4 regions of the Vibrio sp. B1FLJ16 genome follow, and region 1 is predicted to be linked to each of the others. Evidence: predicted binding sites of a transcription regulator. Region 1 holds the regulator's gene; each other region holds the start of a gene.
What was found. The regulator CRP, encoded in region 1, controls carbon source genes, mostly activating them, when cyclic AMP is high. The targets are predictions, from matches to a motif close to TGTGANNNNNNTCACA.

Region 1 (7,699 bases):
GCCTGCGCCGTTTATGGGTCCACAAATTTCTGTTGCAGCGGCGAAATTCATTCTCGATGCACAGGCAAACCTTCAGTCACTGGGCGGCGAGAGCCTGATTCTGGCGAAAGCGGGTGAAGCGGCGTTTGTTACTCCGGGTATCATCGATGTAACCAATATCGCTGATCTGCCAGATGAAGAGTACTTTGGTCCGTTACTGCAGGTAGTGCGTTACGAAGGCCTGGAAAAAGCAGTGGAACTGGCAAATGACACGCGCTTCGGCCTGTCTGCGGGTCTGGTTTCAACAGACGACCAGGAATGGGATTACTTTGTTGACCATATCCGTGCGGGTATTGTAAACCGCAACCGTCAGCTGACAGGTGCAAGTGGTGACGCACCATTTGGTGGCCCTGGCGCATCGGGTAACCTTCGCCCAAGCGCATTCTACGCCGCAGACTACTGTGCTTACCCGATGGCTTCAATGGAAGGTGACGAAACCTTGTTACCTGCAACACTGAGCCCTGGTGTAACACTTTAATTTCAATGACAGAGCCACAACGATGAATTGTGGCTCAGTTTGCCAGCGCAGGTTAACGGATGGAGTATTAATCAGCGTTGGCAGGCAACTCACTTACCCTACATCTCGTAACAAGGAGCCGTTATGACCCCTGATGTGTTATTTGAATCACTGTGGCAAGACTACATTCAACGTCTTTGTCCTTCTGCTGCAAAAGTTCATCAACTTCTTCAAGAAGATGAGCCGTTAATCAATGACCATATTGCTCTGCGCACCTTCAATGTCGAGCCTCTTGGTATTGAGACGCTGGCGAAGCCGTTTCTGGCGATAGGCTACAAGGCATGTGGTGATTATCTGTTTGAGAGCAAGAAACTGGTTGCCAAGCACTACGAGCACCCAGATCCAAAACAGCCTAAAGTGTTCATTAGTGAGCTCAAGGTAGAAGAGTGCTCTGCGGAGCTGCAAGCGATTGTGGCGAAGCTGGTTGAGCAGGTGGATGCAGATAAACTCGCGGGTAGCGCATTTTTGCATGGCGGCCGTTTGTGGGATCTGAGTTTTGCCGATTATCAGACACTAGCGAAAGAGAGTGAGTACGCTTCCTGGCTTGCTGCACATGGCTACGGTGCGAATCACTTCACGGTCAGTGTGAATCAGCTCAATCAGCATGATGAAGTGAAGCAAGTGAATGATCACCTGCGTCAGGCTGGCTTTGTGATTAATGAGTCAGGTGGTGAAGTAAAGGGCTCACCAGAAGTGTTGCTGGAGCAATCTTCAACTATGGCAGATAAAGTATCGGTTAACTTTACTGAAGGCTCTGAAACCATTCCGGGGGGCTTTTACGAATTTGCTAAACGTTACTCGATGGAAAATGGTGAACTCTACCCGGGCTTTGTTGCTGCATCGGCAGACAAAATCTTTGAAAGCACGAATGGCTAACTGAGAGCGTTATTCAATTCCCAATAGTGATGCTGTTGGGAGTGATACCAATCGTAGTAAACAACTGGTCATTCTAGCTTGCTAAAATACTCGATAACTGCGTTAACTTTTCGTTTCAAAGTAAGTTGATTGTAGAATAACTACTTATCGAAAATTTTCGCCTTGTTCTCAAGCATTTTTTTCTACGCTATTTCTGATCACTTATTTACTGTGATTGGAATTAAACTTCCTAATCAGTATGTTACTCAAAAAGAAAAAGCCACCAATGTTGCCATTGGTGGCTTTTATTATTCTATTTACGTTATTCGAATCAGAGATTAACGAGTACCGTAAACAACGATAGTTTTACCGTGCGCAGAGATCAGGTTCTGCTCTTCCAGCATCTTTAAGATACGGCCTACTGTCTCACGAGAACAGCCAACGATTTGACCGATTTCCTGACGAGTGATCTTGATTTGCATGCCATCTGGGTGAGTCATCGCGTCTGGTTGTTTTGCAAGGTTCAGAAGCGTCTGAGCGATACGACCAGTTACGTCTAGGAACGCTAGGTCACCCACTTTTTGGCTGGTTACCTGAAGGCGACGAGCCATCTGCGCAGAAAGACGCATCAGGATGTCTGGGTTTACTTGGATAAGTTGGCGGAATTTCTTAAAAGAAATTTCAGCAACTTCACAAGGAGATTTAGCTCGAACCCAAGCTGTACGCTCTTGGTCTTCCTCGAATAGACCAAGTTCACCAATAAAGTCACCTTGGTTTAGGTAAGAAAGGATCATCTCCTTACCTTCTTCGTCTTTGATAAGAACCGCAACAGAACCTTTAACGATGTAGTACAACGTTTCAGCTTTTTCACCCGCGTGAATCAGCGTGCTCTTTGATGGGTACTTATGAATATGACAGTGTGAAAGAAACCACTCTAATGTTGGGTCGGTTTGAGGTTTACCTAGAACCATAATATCTCACTTCCTCTGCAGGGTACGCTTGCGCTATCCATATTTTAGCTAAGCCTGAATTAGGCTTACTAGAATAAGAGCACTTTTTATATGCTGCAAGCTCTCTTGTGTTTCGGTAAGAAATAGTATCCTTTTTCGAGGATGATTTCTTGATTTTAATCGTGCCACTGTTGGTATTTTCTACGCAAAATTGTGCACATAATCACAGTATGAAAAGTAAACATTCTGAAAGCGAGATTTTTAGCCGATTTTTCCTGTTTCTATCAGTTGTTGTAGGATAGGCCTCACAATGAGCTCCATCGCAAAACTCATCTTCCCGCCCGGTACGACGATAGTATTGTGGCGCGACATAAAAGAACCATCAATCATGGCCAGCAGGTAAGGGAAGTCGACATTTTTAATCCCGCGCAGCCGGATTACGACAAAACTCTCATCCAGGCTCGGAATGCCTTTTGCGTTAAGCGGGTTAGATGTGTCCACGGTCGGGACGCGCTGAAAGTTAATATGAGTACGCGAGAACTGCGGTGTAATGTAGTTCAGGTAGTCATCCATCGAACGCACGATGGAATCCATGACCGCTTCCCGGGAATGGCCTCGGTCGCGAGTATCGCGGACGAACTTCTGAATCCATTCCAGGTTTACAATCGGCACCATGCCAATCAGGAAGTCGACGTGCTGTGCGACATTGACCTCGCCGTCCACGACACCACCATGCAATCCCTCATAGAAAAGAACATCGCTGTTTTCTGGCAAGTCTTGCCAGGGTGTGAATGTACCCGGCATTTGATTGTAGGGTACTGCCTCATCAAACGTATGCAGATAGCGACGTATGCTGCCTGTACCATCTGAGCCAAACTGAGAAAAAAACTTTTCCAGACCGGGAAAGTCATTGGCTTGTGGTCCGAAGTAACTGATATGTTTGCCTTGCTCACGCGCTTTGCGAATTTCGATGTCCATTTCTGGGCGTGTAAAGCGGTGGAAACTGTCACCTTCAACCCATGCAGGTTTGACGTTCATCATATTGAACATCTTGCGAAAGGCTTCAGATGTAGTGGTTGTGCCGGCTCCTGATGAACCGGTAACCGCAATAATAGGGTGTTTAGCTGACATGACAAACCTTGTCGAAAATTGCTTTCCTGAATTATGCAGCAGATGTCTGCTGCACAGATGTTAACCCACTATAGCACGTAACAATGGCTTGTCATCGGGCGAGCGACGGCAAAGTGTGAAGGGGCTAGGGGCTATTTACCTTTTGAGGTGATTTTTGCAGCAGTTTGTGGGTTCTATATACAAGGCAGAGGCTTTGAAATGTAGTTACTCTACCTGATAAGCCGATAACGCAGTAGAGAGGAGCCACAAACGCTGCCCGAAGGGTTCGGCTAAAAGCGTTTTACTCTTTGTTGAGAGGTCTTTTGCTTAGAATGACTAGGCTACAAACCTCTCGCCGCGATTAAAACGCTTTTATCTCGAACAAAAATTCACCACGAAAGATAAACAGACCCTAGAATTTTGCTTTTGTTTGAATATCCACAGTTTCATGCAGTTCAGAAAATACGATGACCGCATCTCCGCTCTCTAGCTGAGACTTTACCTGGTCTATTTTGTCCTGAAGGGAAACTTCGACCGTGCCGTAATCTGTTCCCTCACGGAGAACGAACTCACGAATCAGGTTTTCCAGTGTGTCTGGCGCAATATCTTGCCAAGGAATAATCATAAATACCTCTGAATTTTATGATGGATGGCTATTTTATAGCGTCTTACGCTTTGATTCAGCACAAAGCTGATCTGCGGCGATGCACTCGTAGTACGATGGTAGAGCTTCTTCCAGCCAAAATTTCGGTTTTAGAGCAGTCCCAGAGATAAAACCAACATGTCCGCCATGATCATACAGGCGGTAGTCTATGTTGTCTGGCAGGACAAATTTCGGAATCACGTCATCAGTCATGAACGGGTCATCTTTAGCGTGAATGATCAGCGTTGGTAGTTTGATTTGCTGTAACTTGCTCAAGCCAGAGCACTGGGTGTAATAGTCGTGAGCATCCTTAAAACCGTGCAGAGGCGCAGTGATCAAATCATCAAATTCCTGTAAGCGCGTAACGCGTTTGATTGAGCTATAGGAGAGTGCCAGCTCACCATGAAGTAATTTATGTTTTTGTAAAGCATTACGTTTTAGCGATGAGAGTAAGTAACGTCGGTAGACTTTAGAAAAACCCTGCTCAATCCGGTTAGCACATGCGGCTAAGTCAAGTGGTGCAGACACGATGGATGCCGCTTTAAGAATTGGGTCATCACGGTATTGCGCCAGGTAGTTCGCCAGCATATTACCGCCAAGGGAAATACCCACTGCGACTTTGGGATTATTTGGGAAACGTTGTTCAAGGTGTTCAAGAAAATGCCGCGCATCTGTTACTTCACCAGAATGATAAGCACGGGCTTTTTTGTTCGGTTTGCCGCTGCAGCCACGAAAGTGCATCATTACTGAAAGCCAGCCTGACTGTGCGAATGCATTCATCAGTCCATTGGCATAAGGGCTATAGAAGCAACCTTCCAGACCATGAAAAAGAATGAAAATTGGTTTGTGATGAGCCAGTTCTTTGTCCGGATCTTCGCTCCAGGCGAGGTCAAGAAAATCACCATCGGAAGTATCCAGCGTTTGCCAGATTGGAGTAAACAGCGCTTTCTTACGTATAAAGCGCGGAAGAAGGGTCTGAAGGTGCGGGTTTTTTATCCCTGCGGCTGCAAAAAATTGTGTCATACCTAACTGCTCTTTTATGCCCTCAGCATCCATGTGAGGACTTATTAATATAACCGTTTATAAATAGTATAGGTATTTTACCGATTTATGGATGTTTTGGTGGTTGAATGTTTGGCACCGGGATAGCAAAAGCTTGCTGTAAATGCTCGCCACCTAACTGGCGGCAGTATCTTAGTGTGAGGGGAGCACCGTCATTCTGAACCAGGGCTAAGGAATTAATACAGTCAACTAAGTCGGACTGCTGTTGTTTCTCAAGCTGCAGTTCAAACTGCAGAGACTCACGATACAAAGCGTCATTAACCTGTGATTTGAGGTGGCGGCGCAGCTCGCGGAAAGAGTGGAGTAAAGCTTCGCTGCGGCCAAGGCAGCTTTGCACCAGATGCCAGTCTTTCTCCTGGAAGATGAGTTGCTGCTCGTCGAGCCAGCGAAGCAGCAACAGAAGATTTACGTTACCGTGATAGTTATTCTGTAATGACAAGCACGCTTCTTTTACTTCACGCACGCCATAAAACTGCAGACTGAACTGCCATAAGTGTTCCAGGGTAAGTGTGTATTGTGCGTGCTTATTTGTCATAGATTAAACTCGGTCTCCATCTGCTCCAGTTCTTCCTGAGCAGTCATCCATTCCATTTCGACCTCTTCAAGCTCCGACTTACTCGAAGCCTGAAGTGCCAACACTTCGTTTAGTTTAGCTTTATTTTCGGCTTCATACAGGGAGTTATCTCCCAATTGTTCTTCCGCAGTGGCCAATGCTTCGCCCAGTTTGTCCATTTTATTTTCTAATCGTGTCAGTGTCTTGCGAATTGGAGCGGTGAGTTTACGAAACTCTGCTTCTCGGCGTTTTTGCTCTTTCTTCGAAGCGGCACTGTTCGCAGTATCTTTCTCCGGTTGAGATGCCTGGGCCTCCCTGCGCTCCACTTTCTGTTGCTCAGTTAGCCATTTGTAGTAGTCAGTCAGGTCGCCATCAAATGGGGCTACCTGGCGGTCATGAACAAGGTACAGATCATCTGTCGTGGCGCGCAGCAAGTAACGGTCGTGCGAAACAATCACCATTGCGCCTTCGAACGTTTGCAGTGCAAGAGTCAACGCTTGTCGCATGTCCAGATCCAGGTGGTTGGTCGGCTCATCGAGTAGTAGCAGGTTAGGCTTTTGCCAGACAATTAACGCCAGTACTAAACGCGCCTTTTCGCCACCGGAGAAAGGAGCGACTTTTTCCAGTGCTTTATCGCCCTGGAAGCCAAAACTGCCTAGGTAATCACGCAACTGCTGCTCGGTTTGATCCGGCGCGATTTGCATCAGGTGCTGCAACGGAGTCTCTTCAGGATGTAAGGTCTCTAGCTGATGCTGGGCAAAGTAGCCAATTTTGACACCTTGAGAGTAGGTTAGATCCCCCCCCTTGTGCGTTCAGTTCACCCGAAAGGAGTTTGATCAGGGTGGATTTACCTGCACCGTTACGACCGAGCAGACCGATACGACTACCTGGTACGAGGTTAAGGCGGATTTTCTCCAGAATTAAATTGTCGCCGTAACCTGCTGAGACGTCATCCATCATCATGATTGGATTTGGCAGCGCAGCCGGCTGACGGAATTCAAAGCTGAACGGGTTATCAAACTGAGCCGGTAAAACTTTTTCCATGCGCTCCAAAGCCTTAATACGGCTTTGTGCCTGGCGCGCTTTGGATGCTTTGTAACGGAAGCGGTCGATGTAGCTCTGCATGTGAGACATCTGCTTTTGCTGCTTCTGATACATCGCTTGCTGCAGAATCATTTTCTGTGCGCGTTGGTTTTCGAATGAGGAGTAGTTACCTGTGTATTCGTTTAGCTGCTGGTTTTCGATGTGAATTATACGGCCCACAATAGGGTCTAGGAAATCACGGTCATGCGAGATAAGGATCAGCGTGCCAGGGTAGTTCTGCAACCAGCGCTCCAGCCACATAACTGCATCCAGATCCAAGTGGTTGGTCGGTTCATCAAGCAGCAGAAGATCAGAGCGGCATAATAGTGCCTGAGCTAAGTTAAGGCGCATACGCCAGCCACCGGAGAACTGAGTCAGGCTCCAGCTCATCTGTTCCTGACGGAATCCTAAACCGTCGAGTAGCTCAGCAGCACGGGCACGAATGCTGTAGCCGCCAATAGTCTCGATCTTACCGTGGATTTCCGCAACCAGTGTGCCGTTGTCCTGCTCTTCAGCGATGACAAGTTGCTTTTCAAGATCACGGAACTCACGATCACCATCAATGACGTATTCTAACGCACTGCGTTCCAGGGCCGGTGTTTCCTGTGCTACCCATGCCAGCTCCCAGTGTTGTGGTTGGCTGAATGAGCCAGCATCGATGGACAGTTCATCTTTCATCAGGGCAAAAAGGGTTGATTTACCACAGCCATTTTTGCCAACCAAGCCTACTTTGTCACCCGGGTGGATAGTGGCAGAAGCTTGATCTAAAAGAGGTTTACCGCCGCGCAGTAACTGAATATCAGAGAAGGTAATCATAAAGTTGTCGTTCACTTTGCGCTATGCGCGTTGCTTGGTCACTTAGCGAAGTGACCTCAATGATCTTTGAA
Region 2 (7,699 bases), 830 kb from region 1:
GTAAACAGCCCATATGAAATTCACCCGGGTTGTAGAAGTTCAAGATCTCACCACGATCGTCGACACCACGGCTTAAGTCATCAACGATCTTGCGCAGCTGATCGATGTGGCCGCCATCCGGCTTAGCCCAGGCTCTCCCCTGAACCCCGTAGACACGCCCCATGTCGTCTTCCCCTTTGCGGTAAGGGTTATTCAGCCAGGCGTCATTCTGGTTGGCATTCGCATCCCAGGTTTTAGTACCCAACTTGCGAAAATCTTCCGCGTTATCGTAGCCACGAATGTACCCTAATAGCTCCGCGACGGCTGCTTTCCAGAAACTCTTACGTGTAGTAACAAGCGGGAATTGATTGTTCGCAACATCGTAAGTTAAATCAGCATTGATAACCGTCAGACAACGCTTACCTGTACGCTCATTTTCAATCCACTCACCCTGTTCAACGATTCGTCGACACAAATCTAAATACTGTTTCACACCAATTCCTTACTTCGTCTGTTGTGGTAATTCGTCTTTGTAGCGACCGCGCTTGTATGCCCAAACCATCATCAGAATACCGATAATAACCATAGGCAGTGACAAAATTTGCCCCATAGATATAAAGCCGCCAAATAAACCTAAATGCGCATCGGGCTCACGTACATACTCGACAAGGAAACGGAATGTACCATATCCGGCTAAAAATAGCCCTGACACCGAACCAAGCGGACGCGGCTTTTTAATGAACCAGTTTAAGATAAAGAACAATACGACACCTTCCAGTGCCATCTCATACAACTGAGAAGGGTGACGAGGTAAAGGGCCGCCATTCGGGAACACAATCGCCCAGGGTACGTCCGTCACTCGTCCCCAAAGCTCACTGTTCATGAAGTTACCCAAACGCCCCATGCCTAAGCCAAAAGGAACAAGTGGTGCAATAAAGTCCGCTACACCAAAGAAAGTACGGCCGTTTTTGCGTGCGTACCAGAACATGGCAGTGATTACGCCCAGTAAGCCACCGTGGAATGACATTCCACCTGTCCACACTTTAAAAAGATACAAAGGATCGGCTAAGAACAACTCAAAGTTGTAGAACAGCACATAACCAACTCGTCCTCCGATGACAACACCAAGGAAACCGGCAAACAATAGGTCTGACACTTGCTCCCGAGTCCAGCCACTACCCGGTTTGTCTGCACGTCGGTTTGCCAGCCATAAGGCAAATATAAAACCGACCAGGTACATCAGGCCGTACCAGCGAATAGAAACCGGGCCAATCGAAATCAAAACCGGATCGATATTGGGAAATTCAATGTATCCCTGAGACATAAATCATTCTCTTCTTAATTACAGATGGATGGAGATTACAGCAGCATTGTTGCAGCCACAAAAATCAAAAATGCTGAAAAGACTTTTTTAAGGACGGTTGTTGGCAGTTTGACCGCTAATCTAGCACCAAACTTGGTCGTCAGCATTGAAGTCATAGCAATCGCAAGCAGAGCAGGAAGATAAACGTACCCGACACTGTACGGTGGTAAATTTTCTGCCTGATAGCCATGTAAGATAAAACCGAGCATCCCTGAAACAGCGATCACACAGCCGCAAACCGAGGAGGAGCCTACTGCTTTTCGCATTTCAATGCCATGTCTATTAAGGAAAGGGACGGACAGCGAGCCACCACCAATACCGGCAAGACTGGATACCACACCAATTCCCGCACCACACATCATTGTCACCGGGCTGCTTGGCATCGGCTTGGTCTTTCGCGCTTTAATTGAACGGAACATCTGTACAGAGAGCAGGAGAACAATCACACCAAAGACTTTCGGCAGGTAATGCGTAGGAATCAGTTCAGCCAAACTGGCTCCCACAAAACCACCTACCACGACTCCCGGCATCAGCCATTTAAGCACAAACATATCGACATTACCCAGTCTGAGATGATGCATCGCAGAAGAACCCGAGGTAATGATGATGCTCGCCAATGAGGTAGCTAACGCCATGTGCATGCTGATTTCCGGTTCGATTCCGGCAAGAGGGAGAATATATAACAATGCGGGAACGACAATGAGTCCGCCACCGATACCGAGTAAGCCCGCCATCAGGCCAACAAATGCACCTAATGCAAGCAATAACAGAAATAAAAGGACTGTCACGACTACCTACTTCTTACCTGCCCGGATAAAGCCAGCAAATCCTTGTTGGATAAAGAAATCATGCATCATCTGATGGATTTCCTGTCCGTATGAAAGTGTCATCGCTTGTTCCGCTAATTTTTTTAGTTCTTGTTGCTGGCTGTGACGAATCAAATACTTCACCTTAGCCACGTTAGACGTGTTCATACTCAAACAGGTATATCCCAGGCCCAGTAATAATAGTGAACCAAACGGATCTCCGGCTAGTTCTCCACAAATACAGACAGGTACCTGATATTGTTTACACACATCATGAATTTGCTTCAGTGCCAGTAAGACAGCCGGATGCATTGACTCATAGACATCTGAAACACGAGAATTGTTCCGGTCTACCGCCAATAGATACTGGGTTAAGTCATTGGTACCAACCGAAACAAAGTCAACACGATGAGCAATGGTAGGCAGTAAATATACCATGGAAGGTACTTCGATCATGACCCCGACTTTCGGCACCTTAATGCGGTCATCGATTAATACCGCCTCGCTGTAAGCCTGATTGATCAGCGTCATCGCATCATCCAGCTCTTTCACACCGGAGATCATTGGCAGCAAAATACTTAAGTTACCACTCTCTGCACTCGCTCTTAACATTGCGCGCAGCTGGATTAAAAAGATATCTGGGTGATCCAGGGTAAAACGGATCCCTCGCCACCCCAAAAATGGATTATCTTCATCAATCGGCAGATACGGCAGCGGCTTGTCACCACCAATATCCAGTGTACGCATGACGACGCGTTGGTTTGAATAACTGTTCAGTATCGCTTGGTACTGATGATACTGCTCATCTTCGGAAGGAAAGTGATGCTGAAGTAAAAAAGCAATTTCAGTCCGGTACAAACCCACCCCATCAACACCAGTATTAATTGCGATATTGCTATCGGCACTCAGGCCAGCATTGAGCATGACTTCAACCTGATGGTTGTCCTGGGTGATAGCAGGAAGTGCGAGATCTTTGTTCACCATCGCAGCCAGTTCAGATTCTTCACTGACTAAACTGCGGTACTCACGCAACAGCTGACGGTTAGGCTCAAGGAAGATCTCCCCTGTATAGCCATCAACGATACCAGTCTTGCCATTGATAACTTCAGTATTGAGGTTTGCTCCCATAATTGCAGGCACACCCAGCGCTCTAGATAAAATCGCTGCATGGGAGTTTACCCCACCTTCTAGGGAGACCACCGCCAACAGAAACTTTTTAGGGATGGAAGCCAATAAGGTCGCGGTCAGCTCGTTCGCCACCATAATCACCGGACGATCTATCGCGGCGTTTTCTTGTTCACTGTTGTGTAAGAAATAGAGCAGCCTTTGTCCCAGCTCTCTGATATCCTGCGCACGCTCACGCATGTAGACATCTGACATTCGCGCAAACCGGTTTGAATACGATTCAACAACCTGACGCAGAGCCCAGTCCGCTCTGTCACCTTTCTCTATTTGTTTTTTCAGATCCCCGCGCAGCATAGGATCGTTCAGCAAGTGAGTGAAAAGATCAAAAATAGCTAACGCGTCTTTATTGATTTCACTATCCAGCTTTTTACGCATCCGGCGAAAATCATTTAATGCCCGCTCAATCGCCACCAGCAGGAGTTCATACTCGCGCTCAATGTCTAATGTCGAAGCAGGAAATACATCGGATAAACTAGGCTGTGTGTTATCGAACCAAAACTCGCCGATAGCCACACCAGTAGATGCAGGTAATCCTTTGAGAAGGGTTGGCTTTGACGCCAGTTGCCAGTGCCCAAGATTCTGCGCATGGGCAATCAACACCGCTAACTGTGCTGATAGAGTAACCAGAAATGACTCTTCCATTTCACTGAACAAGCGCGGTGTTTTTTGCTGAATAACCAACACGCCCAGGACTTGTTTGCGGTGAATAATCGGAGTAGCGAGAAAAGAGTGAAAAACTTGTTCGCCGAGTTGAGGAAAGAACTTGTATTCGGGATGTTTTGAGGCTTCAGCAAGATTAAGCGGCTCTGCACTGCGTTTAACCAAGCCCACTAAGCCTTCATTGAAGTTGATATGGATACTATCCCCTTCAAAAGTCAGACCTTGAGTCGCCATTAACTCAAGGCGCTGCATTTCTTCGTTAGCAAGATAGATCGTACAACACTCTGTTCTAAGGGCAGCACAAGTCTCTTTAACCAATATATCGAGCGCCAAATGGACATCGTCGACTCTGGAGACTTTTTCTACTATTTCCCTTAGCTGGCTGAGCATAACTATCCTCTACGTTGCTTTTTTCTTTTCCCTTTCGTTTTTCTTTCTCGAAAAGGCATGGCTAAAGAAGCAAACTCTTTCATCGCCCGACGGTAAACGTCGCGCTTGAAAGAAACCACTTGCCTAACTGGGTACCAGTAACTTACCCAACGCCAACCATCAAATTCAGGGGATTTCCCACGTTGCATATCGATGCGAGACTCATCGCATTCCAATCGCAACAGAAACCATTTCTGTTTTTGGCCGATACAAACAGGCTTGGAGTCCCAACGCACCAATCGCTTTGGTAGTTTATATCTTAACCAATGACGACTTGTTGCAATGATCTTAACGTCTTTTTTCGTTAAACCGACTTCTTCATATAACTCCCTGAACATCGCTTGTTCAGGTGTTTCACCTTCGTCAATTCCACCTTGTGGAAATTGCCATGAGTGTTGCCCGTATCGTTTAGCCCAGAAGACCTGACCATGGTTATTACAAATCACAATACCAACATTCAGTCGGTAACCATCGCCATCTATCACCGGCTAACCTCTATGAATAATTTTTTATTACCGTGATTTTTCCACATATCCCCATTACTAGCAAACTTACTGATGTGATATGAGCAAGATTTATTACTTTTCCAGTAACATTGGATAACTTTTAACCTAAAAATAGGTTATCAACATTAGAGTGAGACATTGACCACATTTATTCACCTTTTCTGTGAATAACTTTGTGAAGAATTCGATATCAACAGATATTTTCACTCAAAACGTTTTCAACTTTTTTGATCCCCAAACAATGACAAAAGAGTTAATATATTGATAAATAATAACATTTTCCTAAAATCGATAAAAAAACGATCTCAAATAAACTGATGATCTTTTCATCACAAACAGATCGGTCAAAGATCCATCAACACTTAAATTATCCACACCAAGGTCGGATACCTTCACGACATCACAATAAAATCAAGCTTAAATACAATCTAAAACCCCTGTTAATTCATCCAGCCCTGATTGAGATCCGAATTATTCCTTGGCTACCTGTGGATAAGTTGCTCATTGATCATTCTTAATCCGTGTTGAAGAGATCTTAAACAGTGAATTTTGTCGGAATTTGATAGACTAGGTGTTTTGAATTGTCAGTCGATCATTATGAAACCAGAACCACAGACAGAAGCTGAGCTTATGGAACGTGCTCACGATATTGCCGGTCTTAGCTTTGCCGAACTCGCAGAAGAAGCAGGCATGATCGTTCCTGAAAATTTGAAGAGAGATAAAGGCTGGGTGGGTCAACTATTAGAGTGGCACCTAGGTGCGCCTGCGGGGAGCAAACCTCAGCAGGACTTTTCTAAACTGGGGATCGAACTAAAAAGCATTCCAATTGGATATTCCGGCCGACCACTAGAGACGACGTTTGTCTGCGTGGCTCCTTTAACCGGTGTGCAGGGTCTGACATGGGAAACGAGTCATGTGCGCAATAAACTCTCCCGCGTTCTTTGGGTACCCGTTGAAGGTGAGCGGGAGATCCCCCTTGCAGAGCGCCGCGTCGGCAGCCCGCTTATCTGGTCGCCGAATGCAGAAGAAGAGCGTACTTTGCGTAATGACTGGGAAGAGTTAATGGAGATGATCGTACTCGGTAAGTTTGATCAAATATCAGCCAGACACGGAGAAGCACTCCATCTTCGACCAAAAGCGGCCAACGCAAAAGCTCAGACTGAAGCTTACAGCTCAATGGTAAGCCAATCAAAACCCTGCCCAGAGGCTTCTACCTCAGAACACAGTTTACTGAACAGATCTTATTAAACCACTACATTAATGCACGATCTGAATAGTGCTCTTTATCAAAGAGTTACATCTATATGAATAAGTAGTTGGCCAAATTATTTCGCCGACTCAAAGTAAGTCATAGACCGTTGCAACTGATTACTCTAGTTGCAAGTTCTATAAGTAAACTTTCAGCACCTTTAATCAGCAAGAATGGTCAACTACTTATTCAGCTTGGTATTAATGTGTAATCAGTGACAGCTCAATATCACAGTACGAGGCTCTACCATTATTACCAAATTCGTCATAGGCGTTGTGTAACCGCAAGTACGCTTTGTCAAACCCTAACCTGAGCAGCTCTTCTTTCACCAAATCTAATGATCCAAAATGAATAGGATCTTCGCCGTCTTTGATCGGTTCTAAATGGTGTTTATATTCCACTGCTAACAAATAGTCAGAGACATCAGAACAACCTATCACAAAGACTTTAGGCATTTTATAACTGTCTTTATGCGGGCCATGTAGCCACATGTCTAATTGATGCTTCTGCATGTTTCACCTCCTTTACCACTTGAACTAAGTGTAGTTACGGTATCTCATACTTTCGAGTTCAGTAGGTACTTAAACGCAAATCATTTGCGAGAAAGACTAAAAATCCCCTATATTGGGATGACTTATTAAGCCTCAAGGAAGTGAAATGCAATACACCAAACTACCGCACTCCTCTCTCGAGATCAGTAAAATCTGTCTCGGTACCATGACATTTGGTGAACAAAATACAGAAAAGGAAGCATTTGAACAGCTCGATTTTGCCCTTGACCATGGGGTGAATTTTATTGATACCGCTGAAATGTACCCAGTACCGCCAAATGCTGATAGCCAAGGCCTGACCGAGCAATACATCGGAAACTGGTTAGCAAAATCAGGCAAGCGGGAAAAAGTGGTTCTGGCAACAAAAGTAGCAGGGCCGCGTACCTTACCTTATATTCGTGAAAACATGAGTCTAAATCGTCGTAACATTCACGATGCGATTGATTCAAGCCTTGAAAGGCTCCAAACGGATTATGTAGATCTCTACCAGCTTCATTGGCCACAGCGTCAGACCAACTGCTTTGGTCAGCTCAATTATCCATACCCGGACAAACAAGAAGAAGTCACTTTAATCGAAACGCTGGAAGCGCTGACTGAACTGGTCAATGCAGGTAAAATTCGCTACATCGGTGTATCCAATGAAACGCCGTGGGGTGTGATGTCCCTGCTCCGCTTAGCAGAAAAGCATGACTTGCCTCGTATCGTCTCGATACAAAATCCATATAACCTGCTTAACCGTAGCTTTGAAGTTGGTCTGTCCGAAATCAGCCACTATGAAGGTGTTCAACTATTGGCCTACTCGCCTCTCGCATTCGGCTGTTTAAGTGGTAAGTATCTCAACGGAGCAAAACCAGAAGGCGCTCGATGCACTAGGTGGGAACGCTTTGCTCGTTACTTCACGCCGCAAGGGGTAAAAGCCACCGAAGCTTATGTGAACCTCGCCAGAGAACATGGCTTAGACCCAGCTCAAA
Region 3 (7,699 bases), 560 kb from region 1:
TCTGGGTGGATACCAGCTTTCATGGGATAACCTCAATAGTAGGCCGTGTCGCTATACGAGTCTAAGCCGCACACCACACGTAATTAATATCAAAAGTGCGATACCGCATCAGCTTATTGCTAAAGCCATATCTCAAGGCGCGATATAGTAATGAATCACATTGTTCGAATCAACTGATTTGGTAATTTTTTCGCCACTTTTTTAATCTATCGATTTGTATTCGCGAGTTTCCTGTATTGGTGCTCAGCTTTACTCGAATTTTGATACTGATTTTAATAGACTCTAACCTTTATCACCTCTTTATATAATAGCCAGAGTCTATGCGTCCATCCATTGCCAGAGTGGCATTGCCCGTTCCACTCGATAAACAATTCGACTATGCCATCCCCGGACACCTTTTTCCAATCATCGGTGGACGCGTATCTGTGCCGTTCGGGCGTCAGACGTTAGTTGGTATCGTCACTGCAATGGTCAACCACTCTGATTTTCCCAAAGATCAACTCAAGCCAATAAAAAGCGTATTGGACTCCCAGCCAGTCTGGTCTGAAACCGTGTACTCTTTGCTCACCTGGTGTAGTCAGTTTTACCAGTATCCACTGGGCGATACTCTTCATAATGCAATGCCCGCCGCACTGAGAAAAGGTAAACCTGCTGATTTTGCAACACTTCAGGAGTGGAAGATCACTGAATCAGGTAAAGACAAACTGATGCAGGGGCTGGGGCGAGCAGTAAAACAGCAGCGCGCGTTGCAAATGATGACTTATGGAGCGATCCCTCATCAAGAACTTGTTGAACAAGAGATCACATCAAGCGTACTAAATACCTTAGAGGAAAAAGGCTGGATTGAACGAATAGAGAAAAAACCAACCATCTCTAAGTGGGCTCAATCGGTTGAGAATGATGTCGATAAGCCCAAACTCAATCATGAACAAGCGTTAGCGATCGCGAGTGTGAATAGTCAAACCGGATTTGCCTGCTATCTATTAGAGGGTGTGACAGGTTCTGGAAAGACAGAAGTTTACCTTAACCTAATAAAGCCGGTACTTGAAAAAGGCAAGCAAGCCTTAGTTCTGGTTCCAGAAATCGGTCTTACGCCACAAACCATCAACCGGTTTAAACGCCGGTTCAATGTACCGGTAGATGTCATACACTCTGGTCTAAACGATACCGAGCGTTTAAATGCCTGGTTATCTGCCCGCGATAAAGCCGCAGGGATCATTATCGGTACCCGCTCTGCCCTGCTCACGCCATTTGCAGAATTGGGCATTATCATTGTCGATGAAGAGCACGACGCGTCATACAAGCAGCAAGACTCTCTGCGCTATCACGCTCGTGATGTAGCCGTGATGCGGGCCCATAAAGAACAGATTCCAATCGTGCTAGGCTCTGCGACTCCCGCGTTAGAAACACTACATAATGCATTATCCGGGAAGTATCACCATCTTACACTAACCCAGCGAGCCGGTTCAGCCGTGCCGACAACCAACAAAGTGCTTGATGTCAAAGGCCAGTATCTGGAAAGCGGTTTATCTGCACCACTGATTGCCGAAATGCGCAAACACTTAAAAGCCGGCAATCAGGTCATGTTGTTTCTTAACCGACGCGGGTTCTCCCCCGCTCTGATGTGTCATGAGTGTGGCTGGATTGCAGAATGTAAACGTTGTGATGCCTACTACACCTTCCATCAATACAGTAACGAAATACGCTGCCATCACTGTGGTTCACAGCAGCCTGTCATTCATCAGTGTCAGGGGTGCGGATCAACCCAGCTGGTTACTGTTGGTGTTGGTACTGAACAGTTAGAGCACCAATTAGCCCAGCTGTTCTCAGAATACAAAGCTATCCGTATCGACAGAGACAGCACGCGCCGTAAAGGCAGCCTAGAAGATGCGCTTGAATCGATTCGTAAAGGTGAATACCAGATTTTGATCGGCACACAGATGTTGGCTAAAGGGCACCACTTCCCGAATGTCACTTTGGTTGCATTGTTAGATGTGGATGGCTCTTTATACAGCAGTGACTTCCGCGCTTCTGAACGCCTTGCTCAACTGTTTATTCAGGTGGCCGGGCGCGCGGGGCGCGCCAGTAAACCCGGTGAAGTCATCTTGCAAACTCATCACCCGGAACACAGTTTACTACAAGCGTTGCTGCAAAAGGATTACCGTCACTTTGCGATGACCGCTCTGGAAGAGCGAAAACTCGCTCAGCTCCCTCCATACAGTTACCTGACTTTATTTAAGGCAGAGGCTAACCACAGTGAACTGGTGGAGGATTTCCTGAGGCAGGTCCGCTTTACTCTGGAATCCCATCCCTTATTTGATGATGGCTGTATGGTACTCGGCCCGACACCGTCTCCTTTAGCCAAGCGAGCCGGCAAGTACCGCTGGCAGCTTTTACTCCAGACTCAGCAACGTTCGCTGATGCAGAAGTTATTAACCAGTGCTAAACCTGCTATTGAGTTGTTGCCTAATGCGAAGAAAGTGCGCTGGAATTTAGACATAGAGCCACAAGACCTCAGCTAGCAAACGATTACCCATGTAATGAATTGCGCCTTTATGTGATAAGAATCACATCTTTGATGTGGTTTTTGTTAAATAGACCGTAACTTTATTTATAGAAATGAATAGACTAGGCAGATTAGAAAAGTCTGAAGTATATCGAACTGAAAGACTTAAGTTATCAGTATGACTATTCCGACGAATTGAGTTAGCGACACAGAAATAAGTGTTCACCTGCATCTGACAAAAAATCAAACAGAGTGGCCGTTTATCTGTGATAAAGGACAACAATTTGCTCCAGGGAAGAACGTCATCCAAGCGAAATATTTGAGAGGTTAAACACTATGGCGACAATGAAGGATGTTGCCCAGCTTGCGGGAGTGTCTACCGCTACGGTATCTCGAGCGTTAATGAACCCGGAAAAAGTTTCATCTTCGACCAGGAAAAGAGTAGAAGATGCAGTTCTGGAAGCAGGTTACTCACCAAACTCTTTAGCGCGTAATTTGCGACGCAACGAATCAAAAACCATTGTTACTATCGTTCCCGACATCTGCGATCCTTACTTTTCTGAAATCATTCGTGGTATCGAAGATGCGGCAATGGAACACGGTTACCTGGTATTGCTCGGCGACAGCGGTCAGCAGAAAAAGCGCGAAAGTTCATTCGTAAACCTGGTATTTACTAAACAGGCTGACGGGATGCTGCTGCTTGGTACCGATTTACCTTTTGATGTCAGTAAACCTGAGCAGAAGAACCTGCCACCTATGGTCATGGCTTGTGAGTTTGCTCCCGAGCTTGAGCTGCCAACCGTCCACATCGATAACCTGACATCGGCATTTGAGGCAGTAAATTATCTCACTCAGCTTGGTCACAAGCGCATTGCCCAAATTTCGGGTCCGGATACCGCGGCTCTGTGTCAGTTCCGCCAGCAAGGTTATCAACAGGCACTACGCCGAGCAGGAATCAATAAAGACCCTCAGTACAGCGTTATCACTGAGTTCTCTTTTGAAGGCGGGGCAAAAGCGGTACGCAGACTTCTGGAGCTTCCGGAGCCACCAACTGCTATTTTCTGTCACTGTGACACAATGGCAATCGGCGCGATTCAGGAAGCGAAAAAGCTGGGGCTGCGTGTTCCTCAGGATTTGTCGGTGGTGGGCTTTGATGATATCGCGTTCGCTCAGTACTGCGATCCACCGTTGACGACTATCTCCCAGCCTCGCTATGAGATAGGCCGACAAGCGATGCTAATGATGCTTGAGGTCCTAAAAGGACATGACGTCCACTCAGGCTCCCGTTTGCTAGAAACAAACCTGATCGTACGCGGAAGCGCAGCGCCTCCGCAACGCGCATAAGTTTCCATAGCAGCACGCATTAGTTAAAGCGACGCATATAGCGTCGTTTTTTTGTTTTCCGGGAAGGAGAACTTAGCCAGTCTGCAGCCCTTATATTTCCTGTACGTAGCTAACAAGATTACATGAACAGGGTGTTTTCTCACCCCGTTCTGGATTACCATATTTGGAATAATTCTTGATATCCAGAAGTAACCGTGGCGAACAGAGATTACGTGAGACGGGGTCGTGGCACCCCTAAAAAGTCGGCAAAAAAGCAATCATCCAGAAAAAAACCTTGGCGCAGTGGTCTGCTGGCAATCCTGCTAGTCGGTGGTTTTGGCTACGGGCTCTACCTTTTGAACAATGACCCTGAACCGAAACCTCCAGTAGTCAGTCAACCTAAGGCTCCGGTCAGCAAACCGAAGCCGAAGAAAGATTTACCACCGCCGCCGGAAGAAAAATGGGAATATGTCGAATCGCTGCCTAAACGTGAAGTCGAAGTAGTAGCGAAAGAGATCGAAGTATCAAAGATCCCGTACATAATGCAGTGCGGTGCCTATAAAACACAGACTCAGGCTGAAGATAGGAAACTAGCCATCGCCTTCCAGGGGCTTTCCAGCAAAATCCGTAAGAAAGAAGGCAGTTCCTGGTATCGAATTGTACTTGGTCCATACAAGTTCAAACGTGATGCGGAGAAAGATCGTCACAAACTGCAGCGCGCTAAAATTGAGCCGTGCGCAATTTGGAAAGAGAATTTTTAAGAAAAAAGAAGATCCTAGGGCCTAGATTGATAGGCCCTAGCTATTTTCGAACACCCGAATACCAAGCGCAGCACTCACGCAATACTGAGCATAAGAACCAACCAACATCGTCATTCCGATGAGCCTAGGCGACATCAGGAATCAACTCACATCAAGTATATCAATCGGAGCGAGGACCTTTCGTCCCTAGGACCTTTTTTTAATTCCCCTTGAATCCCAATTACCCCTCCCCCATATACTGTTTACATCCAAAGAGAAATAATTAAGAGGTCGACTGTGACTACCATTGTATCTGTACGTCGAAATAATAAAGTCGTCATCGCAGGTGATGGCCAAGTATCTCTGGGCAATACCGTCATGAAAGGTAACGCGCGCAAAGTTCGCCGCCTGTACAACAATCAAGTGCTGGCAGGATTTGCTGGCGGTACTGCCGATGCTTTCACTCTTTTCGAACGCTTCGAAAGCAAACTGCAAATGCATCAGGGTCACCTGACCAAAGCTGCCGTTGAACTTGCTAAAGACTGGCGCAGCGATCGTGCCCTACGTAAACTTGAAGCTCTGCTTGCTGTCGCAGACGAAACCGCATCTTTAATCATTACCGGTAACGGTGATGTTGTTCAGCCTGAAAATGACTTAATTGCGATTGGCTCTGGTGGTGCTTATGCACAAGCTGCGGCTACAGCTCTGTTAGAAAACACAGACTTGGATGCCCGTGAAATTGCAGAAAAAGCCCTGAACATTGCTGGTGACATTTGTGTATTCACCAACCACAACCACACTGTAGAAGAACTCGAATCTACTGCAGAACTGGCAGCACCAACCGAGTAATCGTAACGAAGTAAGGAAAAACTATGTCTGAAATGACCCCTCGCGAAATCGTTCATGAACTGAACCGCCATATCATTGGTCAGGACAAAGCCAAACGTTCGGTTGCGATTGCACTTCGTAACCGCTGGCGCCGCATGCAGCTTGAAGAGAGCCTGCGCGTAGAAGTCACCCCAAAGAATATTCTGATGATCGGTCCAACGGGTGTTGGTAAGACCGAAATCGCCCGTCGTCTGGCGAAACTGGCTAATGCGCCGTTTATTAAAGTCGAAGCAACAAAATTCACCGAAGTAGGTTACGTTGGTAAAGAAGTCGAAACCATCATCCGCGACCTGACTGATGTTGCAGTTAAGCTGACTCACCAGCAAGCGATGGAAAAAGTAAAATTCCGCGCTGAAGAGCAGGCTGAAGAGCGCATTCTTGATGCTCTGTTGCCACCAGCGAGAGACAGCTGGGGTCAGGTAGAGCAGAAAGAAGATACATCGAACACTCGCCAAGTCTTCCGCAAGAAACTGCGCGAAGGTCAGCTAGACGACAAAGAGATTGAAATTGATATTGCCGCGCCACAAATGGGCGTAGAGATCATGGCACCTCCTGGCATGGAAGAAATGACCAACCAGTTACAAGGCATGTTCCAGAATCTCGCTGGCGATACGAAGAAAAAACGTAAGCTGAAAATCAAAGACGCGATGAAAGCACTTGCTGAAGAAGAAGCTGCGAAGCTTGTGAATCAGGAAGAGCTAAAAGAAGCGGCAATTTTCAACGTTGAAAACAATGGTATCGTGTTCATCGATGAGATCGACAAGATCTGTAAACGCGGTGAAAGTTCTGGCCCTGACGTTTCCCGTGAAGGTGTTCAGCGTGACCTGTTGCCACTGATTGAAGGCAGTACTGTATCAACTAAGCACGGCATGGTTAAAACAGATCACATCCTGTTTGTAGCGTCGGGCGCATTCCAGGTGGCGAAGCCGTCTGATCTGATCCCTGAGCTGCAAGGTCGTCTGCCAATTCGTGTAGAGCTGGAAGCATTAAGCAGTAACGACTTCAAACGAATTCTTACTGAGCCAAAAGCCTCTCTGACTGAACAGTACATTGCACTGATGAAAACTGAAGATGTTGACATTGAGTTCACTGAAGACGGCATCACGCGAATTGCTGAAGCAGCGTGGACGGTAAACGAAACCACAGAAAACATCGGTGCTCGTCGCCTGCACACAGTGATGGAACGTCTGATGGACGAAATCTCTTACGACGCAGCGGAACAGTCCGGTGCAAAGTTTGTGATTGATGCAGCATACGTGCAAGCACGTCTGGGCGATACCATTGAAGATGAAGACTTAAGCCGCTTTATTTTGTAAACATGAGGTTCTAGGATCCTAGGTTTTAGGTCTTAGGGGAGCTAACCGAGACTTCGGTATTTCTTGGTTAGCATTTGTACTTGTTGCCTTGGATTACGGATTACGGATTACGGATTACGGATTACGGATTACGGATTACGGATTACGGATTACGGATTACGGATTACGGATTATTTTTCGCCCCATCCAACTCGACGTCAAATACTTCTGTATTCTGTAATCAGTATTCCAAAAATAACAAACACCATCCTCACGTTTATCACAGGCCTTACCACAAACACCTCTAGGACCTAGCCACCTAGGATCTAGTCCTTTCTTTCCCTCCGACTTTCATTGACTTGCTTTAGGTCAATAGCGTATCTGCCTCTTTATGCTTATACTGGACAAATCGGTTACTAGCACGAATTATCCATGAAACAATCTTTGCAGGTCTGGCTTGACGCCGCTCGTCCAAAAACATTACCACTGGCATTAGTCTCCATTCTTACTGGTAGTGTGCTCGCTTATGCAGCTGGTCAGTTTTCACTGGCTATCTCCATCATGGCTTTTGTCACGGCGACACTACTGCAGATCCTTTCTAACCTTGCCAATGATTACGGTGATGCAGTCAAAGGTACGGATAATGAAAAACGTCTAGGCCCTCTGCGCGCGATACAGTCCGGAGCAGTCAGCGCGCGACAAATGAAGCAAGCGATTATTTTTAATATCGTGCTGACTATTATTTCAGGCCTAACCTTGGTGTTTTATTCACTTAGCTCTCTGGAAAGTATCTTAACCTTCATCGGATTGGGTGTTTTTGCTATCCTCGCCGCGATCGCCTACACCATGGGCAGTAAGCCCTACGGTTATGTCGGCTTAGGCGATATCTCCGTATTCCTGTTCTTTGGTTTACTCGGTGTCTCTGGTACATACTTTCTGCATACCGG
Region 4 (7,699 bases), on a different replicon from region 1:
CGTAAGACCATTGAATATTTTCCTCCCACTCGATGAATGCTTTTCCTTTAACCAGTTTTGGCTCAAAAACCAGCAAGTGTTGGTAGAATTCGCGCCAGATGATCTCACTTAGCCATGTCGCCTTTCCTTCCGGCAAATCCGGTTGCTCATTCTCAGCAAACAACCTTGCAATACACTGTCTCGGAGACAACGCACCGATCGCCAGATAAGGAGACAACTGACTGGTTCCGTCAACAGCAGGAAAATCACGTTCCACCTTGTAATTATCACTACGCTCGCGAGCGAACAATCTTAGCTGATTCAAAATATCATTCGTTGAAGCACGCCAGTTATCACTGGATTCGCGGGGATAACTAAAAGTGAAATTGTCATTGAAGGTCATACCCTCTAAAAGGGATAAAACCTCGCCTGAAAGAGCTTGTTGAGCCTGAGGCTTGAAAACAGATGGCATTTGAAATTTTTGCAACCAGGCGCGTTTAAAAGGAGTAAATACCTTAAAGTAATCACCCTGCTTGTTCAGAACCGTAGTCGGAGCATGGACACATTTGTCATGAAACAGCTTAAAGCCAACGTCAGATTGATTTAACGCCTTAGAAACCTCACGATCAAGGGCTTGCTCATTCACTTCATAGTGAATGTTTGCCATTACACTGTTCACGTTTAACAATCTTGCCCATTCGGAGATTACATCAACACAGCCACTGAACTTTTCTACTTCTTTATACAGAAACGGAATATTCAACTCAGTGAGCTCATGCTCCAGATGCTCTAACCGGCGTGCAATAAGATCTGCCTGAATTGGGGCCATATGGTGCTCTCGCCACTGCTCTGGTGTTGCGATAAAGCATGCAACTACCGGCTGACCAGTTTCTATGGCGGCTTGTAATGCCGAGTGGTCTAACGTTCTTAAATCTCGTCTGAACCAGACCAATACCATGAGACCCCCTTACTCTTGGCTGAGATGAAGTTTTTCTATCACCTCAGAGCACTGAACTTGATTTGGAAACTGATCCAGTAACGCTTTTAATGTTTCAACTTGCTTAACTGGCAGCGCTTTATTAGAAAACAGAAATACGCGCTGAAAGCGTTCCATGATCTGATGTTCAATTAAACCTGAGATGTCATTTACTTTGTCAATTAAAGTAATATGGAAACCCTGTTCACAAAGCTTTGCCGCTTGAATCCAGCTTTCTGCTTCCCGAGGCTGTTCAAAGCTGATTAGTAAACACTTACCTTTTGTCGATGCCTTATTTTCAGAATCAATCACGAGAGCAAGACGCTTAATAAGGCAGGTCTGGAAAAGCCCCATCTGTAACGAACGTAAGGAAACCTTGACCAGTTCCAGTGCGTCAAATACAGGGTCAATGAACTGCTCAATAACAATATTGAGGGGATACTCTTTCATCACCGAAGACAGCAAGCTTTCAGTCTTAGCGTGATTAAGTTCGGCCAGTGCTGAAAGCACCGACCCTACCTCTTCTAATGCATGAGGTTCTGAGCTAACTTCTACATCATCGGTTCTGCCCAGCAAACCTTTCACTTTACCGATGGCTATGCCTTTCGCCAGCCAGCTTTGTATTTCTTTTATTGTATCGAGATCCTGCTGACGATATAAACGATGACCTTTTTCTGTCCGTTTAGGTTGGATAAGGTTGTATCTTCTCTGCCAGGCTCTGAGAGTGACGGGCTTCACGCCCGTCAAATCAGCGACATCTCTAATTGCGTACAGTTTTTCTTCTGAACTACAAACCATAACGTAATCTCATCTCCTGAGGGTGCGGCTCTAAGTACTTTTGCTTCTGCAAATACTCGTCCGGATAAGTCTTTAGATAATGTTTTATCAGTGTTATCGGTGCAAGCAACGGCAACAAACCAGTACGGTAATCATGAATTACTGTCGCTAACTCTTCTTTTTCGTCTCTTGTTAATGCACGTTTAAAGTAGCCTTGCAGGTGCATCAACACATTGGTGTTATTTTTTCGGCTCGCACGGTTTGCAAGTGCGTTCATCAACCCCAAACGATATTCGGCAAAAAAGTCTTCAATCTCATAGCTTGCAACATCAGCGACTAAGCGGCCCAATGCCCGATATGATTCCGGGTGATGAGCCATTAGCGTCAGTTTATAACGCGAGTGGAAATCAATGATCTTGCCACGAGTAGGTTCTCCTGACATGGATTGATAGAAGTCGTTAAGACAATATACACGAGTAATAAAATTCTCTTTAAGTACCGGGTCATTCAGGCGGCCATCTTCCTCGACAGGTAGCCACGGCATATTATTCATTAGAGTTTGTGTGTACAGACCTACCCCTTCTTTAGCAGCATTATTCTTACTGTATACCTTGACACGCTCCATGCCGCAGGTTGGTGACTTCGCACACACGATATACCCGCACAATTCCTGATTTTGCAGCTCTGCGACTTTGCTCGCTGAATAGGCCAGCATTTTATCAGTGTGGTCGTTCTCCGGATTCTTCGTTTCAACCAGAGCTATGCGCTCTTCATTGGAAATAAGACGGATTGTCGGTCTGGGTACTGGCATACCTACTCCTACCTCAGGACAGACAGAAACAAAATCGAAGTAATTACTGAGCTCTTTCGTGACAAAATTACTGACCTTATGACCTGAATCGAAACGAACACGTTCACCGAGTACGCAAGAACTGATACCGACTTTGATTAAAGATTCCATAATGACGCCATCCCTATACAAAAGGTTTTGTTGTATAACTTATAGCAAGACCACTTAGATTGTACAAGAAATTAAACTGTACAATTAACCATTTTACTCAGAGGAAAGAAGGTCAGATCATCAGCAACAAAATTTTTTTTTGCGCCTTACCTATTGATTTAGTGTTCGTCATTAGCACGTTTTTGCGCAGCAAATCGATTGCCTTTTGCCTTTCAACAAAATTAGTTATAATGCATGCCATTAGTTTCTATAAGGGTGTTTTTTGTGATGAAGATCTCAAGTGATTGGTGTACTCCCCGTTATTATTGCCTTAACGAAAACGAACCGATTCAACAGAATTGGTAATAGCCATCTATACTAGATGCGTTTTATCAAAAAATACTTTGGAGAGCACTATGGCAACCCCACACATCAACGCACAACCAGGTGATTTCGCTGAAACAGTTCTAATGCCGGGTGACCCTTTGCGAGCTAAATACATCGCTGAAACATTCCTGGATGACGTGAAGCAAGTTTGTGACGTTCGTAACATGTTTGGCTACACAGGTACTTACAAAGGCAAGAAAGTATCAGTAATGGGTCACGGTATGGGTATCCCTTCATGCTGTATCTACGTACACGAACTGATCGCTGAGTACGGCGTGAAAAACGTTATCCGTGTAGGTAGCTGTGGTGCTGTACGTGACGACGTAAAACTGATGGACGTTGTTATCGGTATGGGCGCATCGACAGACTCAAAAGTTAACCGTATCCGTTTCAACAACCACGACTTCGCAGCGATTGCTGACTTCGAACTTCTTGAAGAAGCAGTAAAACAAGCACGTCTGCAAGAAGTACCAGTTAAAGTGGGTAACGTATTCTCTGCAGACCTGTTCTACACACCTGAAGCGGATCTATTCGGAAAAATGGAAAAACTAGGCATCCTAGGTGTAGATATGGAAGCTGCAGGTATCTACGGCGTAGCTGCTGACCTAGGTGCAAAAGCACTGACAATTCTGACTGTTTCTGACCACATCATCCGTGGTGAAAAACTAAGCTCTGAAGAACGTCAAAAATCGTTCAACGAGATGATGACTGTTGCACTAGAAACAGCAATCAACATGTAATGTTTGCAGCCGGTTCCTGACCGGCTGCCCTAATTACCCAGAGGGGGCGATCGTGTCTAACGGCGAACTGCCAAAAGATGCAGATGGTTTACAACTCAACTTTTGTAAAACATTGGCGTGTGACAACTTTGGATTGAGCGATGCAAAACGTTACGTTCTGCAACATGCGAACCCTAAGCGTCCTGCGATGGTCTGCCGTGAATGTGGAGCTTTCCCCCCTTTACTAAACAACTCCGATGTGGTGAACGAACTTCATCGTCTGCGTCATGTCCATAGCGATGGCCTGCCAGCTTGTCGTAATGAAGACTGTGACAACTTCGGACTCTCTGTCCACACCCATAAACATCTATACCATGCCTTTGGTTACAGTGGCGATCGCCAACGTTACCGTTGTAAAGCATGCCAGAGTACTTTCGTCGATAAATGGTCCGGTGCAAACAAAAAGCTTCAGTTTCAGGAAAACTTAATGGCTTTATTGTTTACAGGATATTCCGTGCGCGAGATTTGTCGTAAGCTCGATATCAATCCTAAAACCTTTTATGACCATGTCGACCATATCGCGAGTCGCTGTCGCCGGAAACTCGCGACTATTGATGCCCGGTGGGTGAATCACGCTAACCAGTATGAGTTATCATCAAACTATGTAGCTCTGCAGCCAAAGAGTAATAATGGTGTGTATTGGATCGTTTCCGGAGAAGCGCGCTCCGGTTATATTCTTTGCCAGCACGTCAATTACTCTGCTGATGAAGAACCACTTGGCCCGCTTGACCATAATCCCTACGATCCCGTCTCTCGCTTCGTATCTCAAGAGTACACTGCCGAAGCCAGCGAATCTCCAGCTGAGCCCTCTAGCAAACTTCGAGAGCGCATCGATCAGAAGTACCAGACCATCTTAGCACGCGGAAATGTGGAAGATCCGCTAGGAAACCTTTCGGTATTCCATTACCCGTCCAAGGGCGCACTTATTCGCCCTCCGTACACCTCGTACGCTCATTATTTGCATGTCCTTGATATGTGTAATCCAAACAAGCGGGTATCTATCTACATGCCTCAGGATCCACTGTTGCGATCGGCGGCGTTGAGCGTTTGCCTTTCACGCATCAAGGAAAAAATGTCGACTTAATGTACGTGGAAGAAGAACCGTCATGGAACATGAACTCGCCATTTGGCAAAGTTGATATTGTTTACATGAGTTGGTGGCGTGACCGCTGGGCAATTTCAAGCCAGGCAGACGTTACAGGCCAGGCAGAGAGTACCAAAGGGATCTGTTACCTTGCTGGTGATAATAACGAACCCCAAAAATGGTTCAATGTCGCGACAACACGTCAAATACAGTTTTATCAAAGTCGATTCCAGCTACTTTTTGAAAGCTTCATAAACGAGCCACGTCGCAAATTGAGACCCGGTGGTATATTACCTCTTTTAGATATCTTCAGAGCTTGGCATAATTTGTGCTATCAAGATAAAGAAGGTCTCACCGCAGCTCAAAGACTAGAAGTTACTGATGCTCCTTTGACTATTAAACAGCTCCTGTCCTGATTTTTGGACACCTCTGATATTGCAATCTGGAGGCTGGTGCTATAGTGAAGCCTCCTGAAAAGTTATGAAGTAGTACTTGATCTGCTCTCGTAATGAAATGCACATCTAACGGATTGTATTTAGGTGTAAGTTCCAGTTCGACAGTCATAGGTGTAATAAACCTTGGATAGAAGCCAAATTCAGCTAGAAGACGAGCTGACATTGCTTAAAGAGCAGATTACTGCTCAGCCTGAATCTACTCTTCGCAAAGCAGAGGCGTGCCGCGTAAAAGCGGAACAAATCTTGTTTGCTGAAGGAGAAATCAAAGCCTTGCTGATCATGTCGCACTGCTACTGGTGTTTAATGAACTACCGTCAGGGGCTAAAGCTCATAAAAGCTGCCTACGACATACAGATTCAGCTTGATACAGATGATCACCTTCCAGAAATTCTTCACATTTTCGCATTGCAGTACTGGGGACAAGCCAAGTATTACTCAGCCCAGCAATACTGGATCAACGCTCTGGAGCAATCCTCCCTTGTCGATAACATCGATATTCAGATAGAGTCACTTATCGGTTTGGGTAATGTCTGGCGCATCACCAATGACCACCAACTTGCCGCATCTACTCATGAGTTAGCCGTTAAGGTGGCAAATAACGTCAGGATCGCGCGGTTAGAAGGTAAAGCCCGTATCTTATTGGCATGGGATTACTATCTGCTAAAAGATTTTGTCAATATGCTAACGGTTCTTGATGGCGCAACAGAAGTTCTCAAAGAGCATGAAGACTCAACCTGGCAAGCTGAAATTTGGGACTTTAAAGGTTTAGCTCTGCTCGGACTAGAGCGTTTAGATGCCGCAGAAGTAGCAACACAAAAAGCGTATCAGCTTGCAGTTGAACATGATCTTACGTGGATGAAAGCGCACTCGTTCATCAGCAGGGCTCGTCTGGAGCTTTTGCGCAAAGATACAGAGTGTGCAACGAAGTTATTGCTTGCTGCTGAAGAGTCCGCACGCAGCTTCGATAACGGAGAATTACTCAGCCAAATCTGCTTCCAGCAGTCACAGGTAGCTGAACAGCAAGGCGATTTTGAAGCTGCTTTCAACGCCTTCCAAAAGTATCGTCAATACGCGCTGAAAATGCTTAAAGAGCAAAGATTCCAAGTTAGTCGGGATAAAGCTCACGGCTCGAAACGTAAGCTGGAACAACGAGCGCGGAAACTCATCAACCATATTCGCTCTCATCATGAATATAATCCAGAGAAGCAGCTTTCTAATGTCGTCTCCGAAACGTACTGGTGGGAGCAACTCGTCCTATTTAAAAGTGAGCTAAGCCAGTCCAATCACGCCGTGATAATGATAAGCCATTCAGAACCCGCTTTTCTGGATGCATGTACCGAGCTTGTCCACTCTCTAACTACGTCAAATGACCTCATTTCCCGAATTTCCAGTAACAGGCTCGCGATGATTATTGCAGACAAAGGTCTGGCTGCCGAAAAGCTGTATGAGACAGTCAAAACGATGATCAGTATTTACCCATGGGAGCGACGTGGGCTAATAGGGCCGAAACCAATATTATATTTGCAAGACATTCTTACTTTCCCGTTCACTTTAGAGCAATTGGAAGAAAGTCATGTATACCCAAATGACTTCAAGATACAGGATTCAGAGCGTTGTCACTGGCTCAAGTTCCAGGAAAATAGCGCAGCGGAATAGCTCGCTCTTTCCAAGTTATTTGACGTAGAAATTGTGTCAGTGACACGCTCCCGAAGGGCGAGTTGCCTTGGCTCACAGTCTTTGTTAACGATTTTTGATTTAGAACCACTAGATCTTCAAATCGTTGCCTCGTCTGTAAACCAAGTCATTCTCGCTGAACCTAGCATCTTGAGGTCAATTGGGTATAGAGGTAATGAAAAATGGAAAGATTGCTTAATAAAGTAACGGATGCAGACATAGACCCGTCCTCCGTAACCGGTGAAGACGCTATCAGGCTCTGGGAACATATCAGGCTTAACATTGCATCAAACCAGCGCGAAAAGGCACACTGCCTAATCATCAGTGCCGAATTTCGTCGTGAATTAAACCAGCTAAACGAAAGCATCTCTGAGTTAAGGCAAGCTCTGGATTCTCTTACTCTTCCTGATCATGTTGAAGACATTTTATTGGTTAAGTCGAGCTTATGCGACAGGTTGGTCGAAACCGGAGATTTTCAGTCAGCATTGGCTGAATATATCAAATCGACCAATATTGCAGTGGAGTACGGTTTTATCGATGAGTATGTTATCGCTGTCGTCGGCATGGGACACCTGTGCGATGCTTATGGCGATCATGAACGCGCATTACGCTACTACAAAAAAATTGAGTCAGTTGATCACTCTATCA

Region 2: rppH (RNA pyrophosphohydrolase) is a predicted target of CRP. The motif match lies at 5,060-5,075, and genes of this name have one in related genera.
Region 3: cytR (DNA-binding transcriptional regulator CytR) is a predicted target of CRP. The motif match lies at 2,557-2,572, and genes of this name have one in related genera.
Region 4: deoD (purine-nucleoside phosphorylase) is a predicted target of CRP. The motif match lies at 2,957-2,972, and genes of this name have one in related genera.

The regions. Positions count from the first base shown of each region.
Region 1 is NZ_HG992749.1:2,780,137-2,787,835, reverse strand. It holds gene astD (succinylglutamate-semialdehyde dehydrogenase) at 1-517, shown strand, start outside; gene KHN79_RS12720 (DUF1338 domain-containing protein) at 641-1,432, shown strand; gene crp (cAMP-activated global transcriptional regulator CRP) at 1,750-2,382, opposite strand; gene KHN79_RS12710 (phosphoribulokinase) at 2,623-3,492, opposite strand; gene KHN79_RS12705 (YheU family protein) at 3,884-4,096, opposite strand; gene KHN79_RS12700 (hydrolase) at 4,130-5,137, opposite strand; gene KHN79_RS12695 (TIGR02444 family protein) at 5,223-5,711, opposite strand; partial or broken gene KHN79_RS12690 (ABC transporter ATP-binding protein) at 5,708-7,628, opposite strand.
Region 2 is NZ_HG992749.1:533,925-541,623, reverse strand. It holds gene KHN79_RS02475 (thymidylate synthase) at 1-472, opposite strand, end outside; gene lgt (prolipoprotein diacylglyceryl transferase) at 482-1,303, opposite strand; gene KHN79_RS02465 (sulfite exporter TauE/SafE family protein) at 1,339-2,130, opposite strand; gene ptsP (phosphoenolpyruvate--protein phosphotransferase) at 2,137-4,383, opposite strand; gene rppH (RNA pyrophosphohydrolase) at 4,386-4,907, opposite strand; partial or broken gene mutH (DNA mismatch repair endonuclease MutH) at 5,526-6,205, shown strand; gene KHN79_RS02445 (DUF6482 family protein) at 6,378-6,689, opposite strand; gene KHN79_RS02440 (NADP(H)-dependent aldo-keto reductase) at 6,835-7,699, shown strand, end outside.
Region 3 is NZ_HG992749.1:264,294-271,992, reverse strand. It holds gene rpmE (50S ribosomal protein L31) at 1-23, opposite strand, end outside; gene priA (primosomal protein N') at 321-2,522, shown strand; gene cytR (DNA-binding transcriptional regulator CytR) at 2,843-3,850, shown strand; gene KHN79_RS01250 (SPOR domain-containing protein) at 4,045-4,590, shown strand; gene hslV (ATP-dependent protease subunit HslV) at 4,867-5,418, shown strand; gene hslU (HslU--HslV peptidase ATPase subunit) at 5,442-6,773, shown strand; gene KHN79_RS01235 (1,4-dihydroxy-2-naphthoate polyprenyltransferase) at 7,185-7,699, shown strand, end outside.
Region 4 is NZ_HG992750.1:317,080-324,778, reverse strand. It holds gene phrB (deoxyribodipyrimidine photo-lyase) at 1-937, opposite strand, end outside; gene KHN79_RS15560 (MerR family transcriptional regulator) at 947-1,753, opposite strand; gene KHN79_RS15555 (DUF523 and DUF1722 domain-containing protein) at 1,743-2,693, opposite strand; gene deoD (purine-nucleoside phosphorylase) at 3,089-3,799, shown strand; partial or broken gene KHN79_RS15545 (lactate dehydrogenase) at 3,852-5,338, shown strand; gene KHN79_RS15540 (hypothetical protein) at 5,501-7,033, shown strand; gene KHN79_RS15535 (GGDEF domain-containing protein) at 7,234-7,699, shown strand, end outside.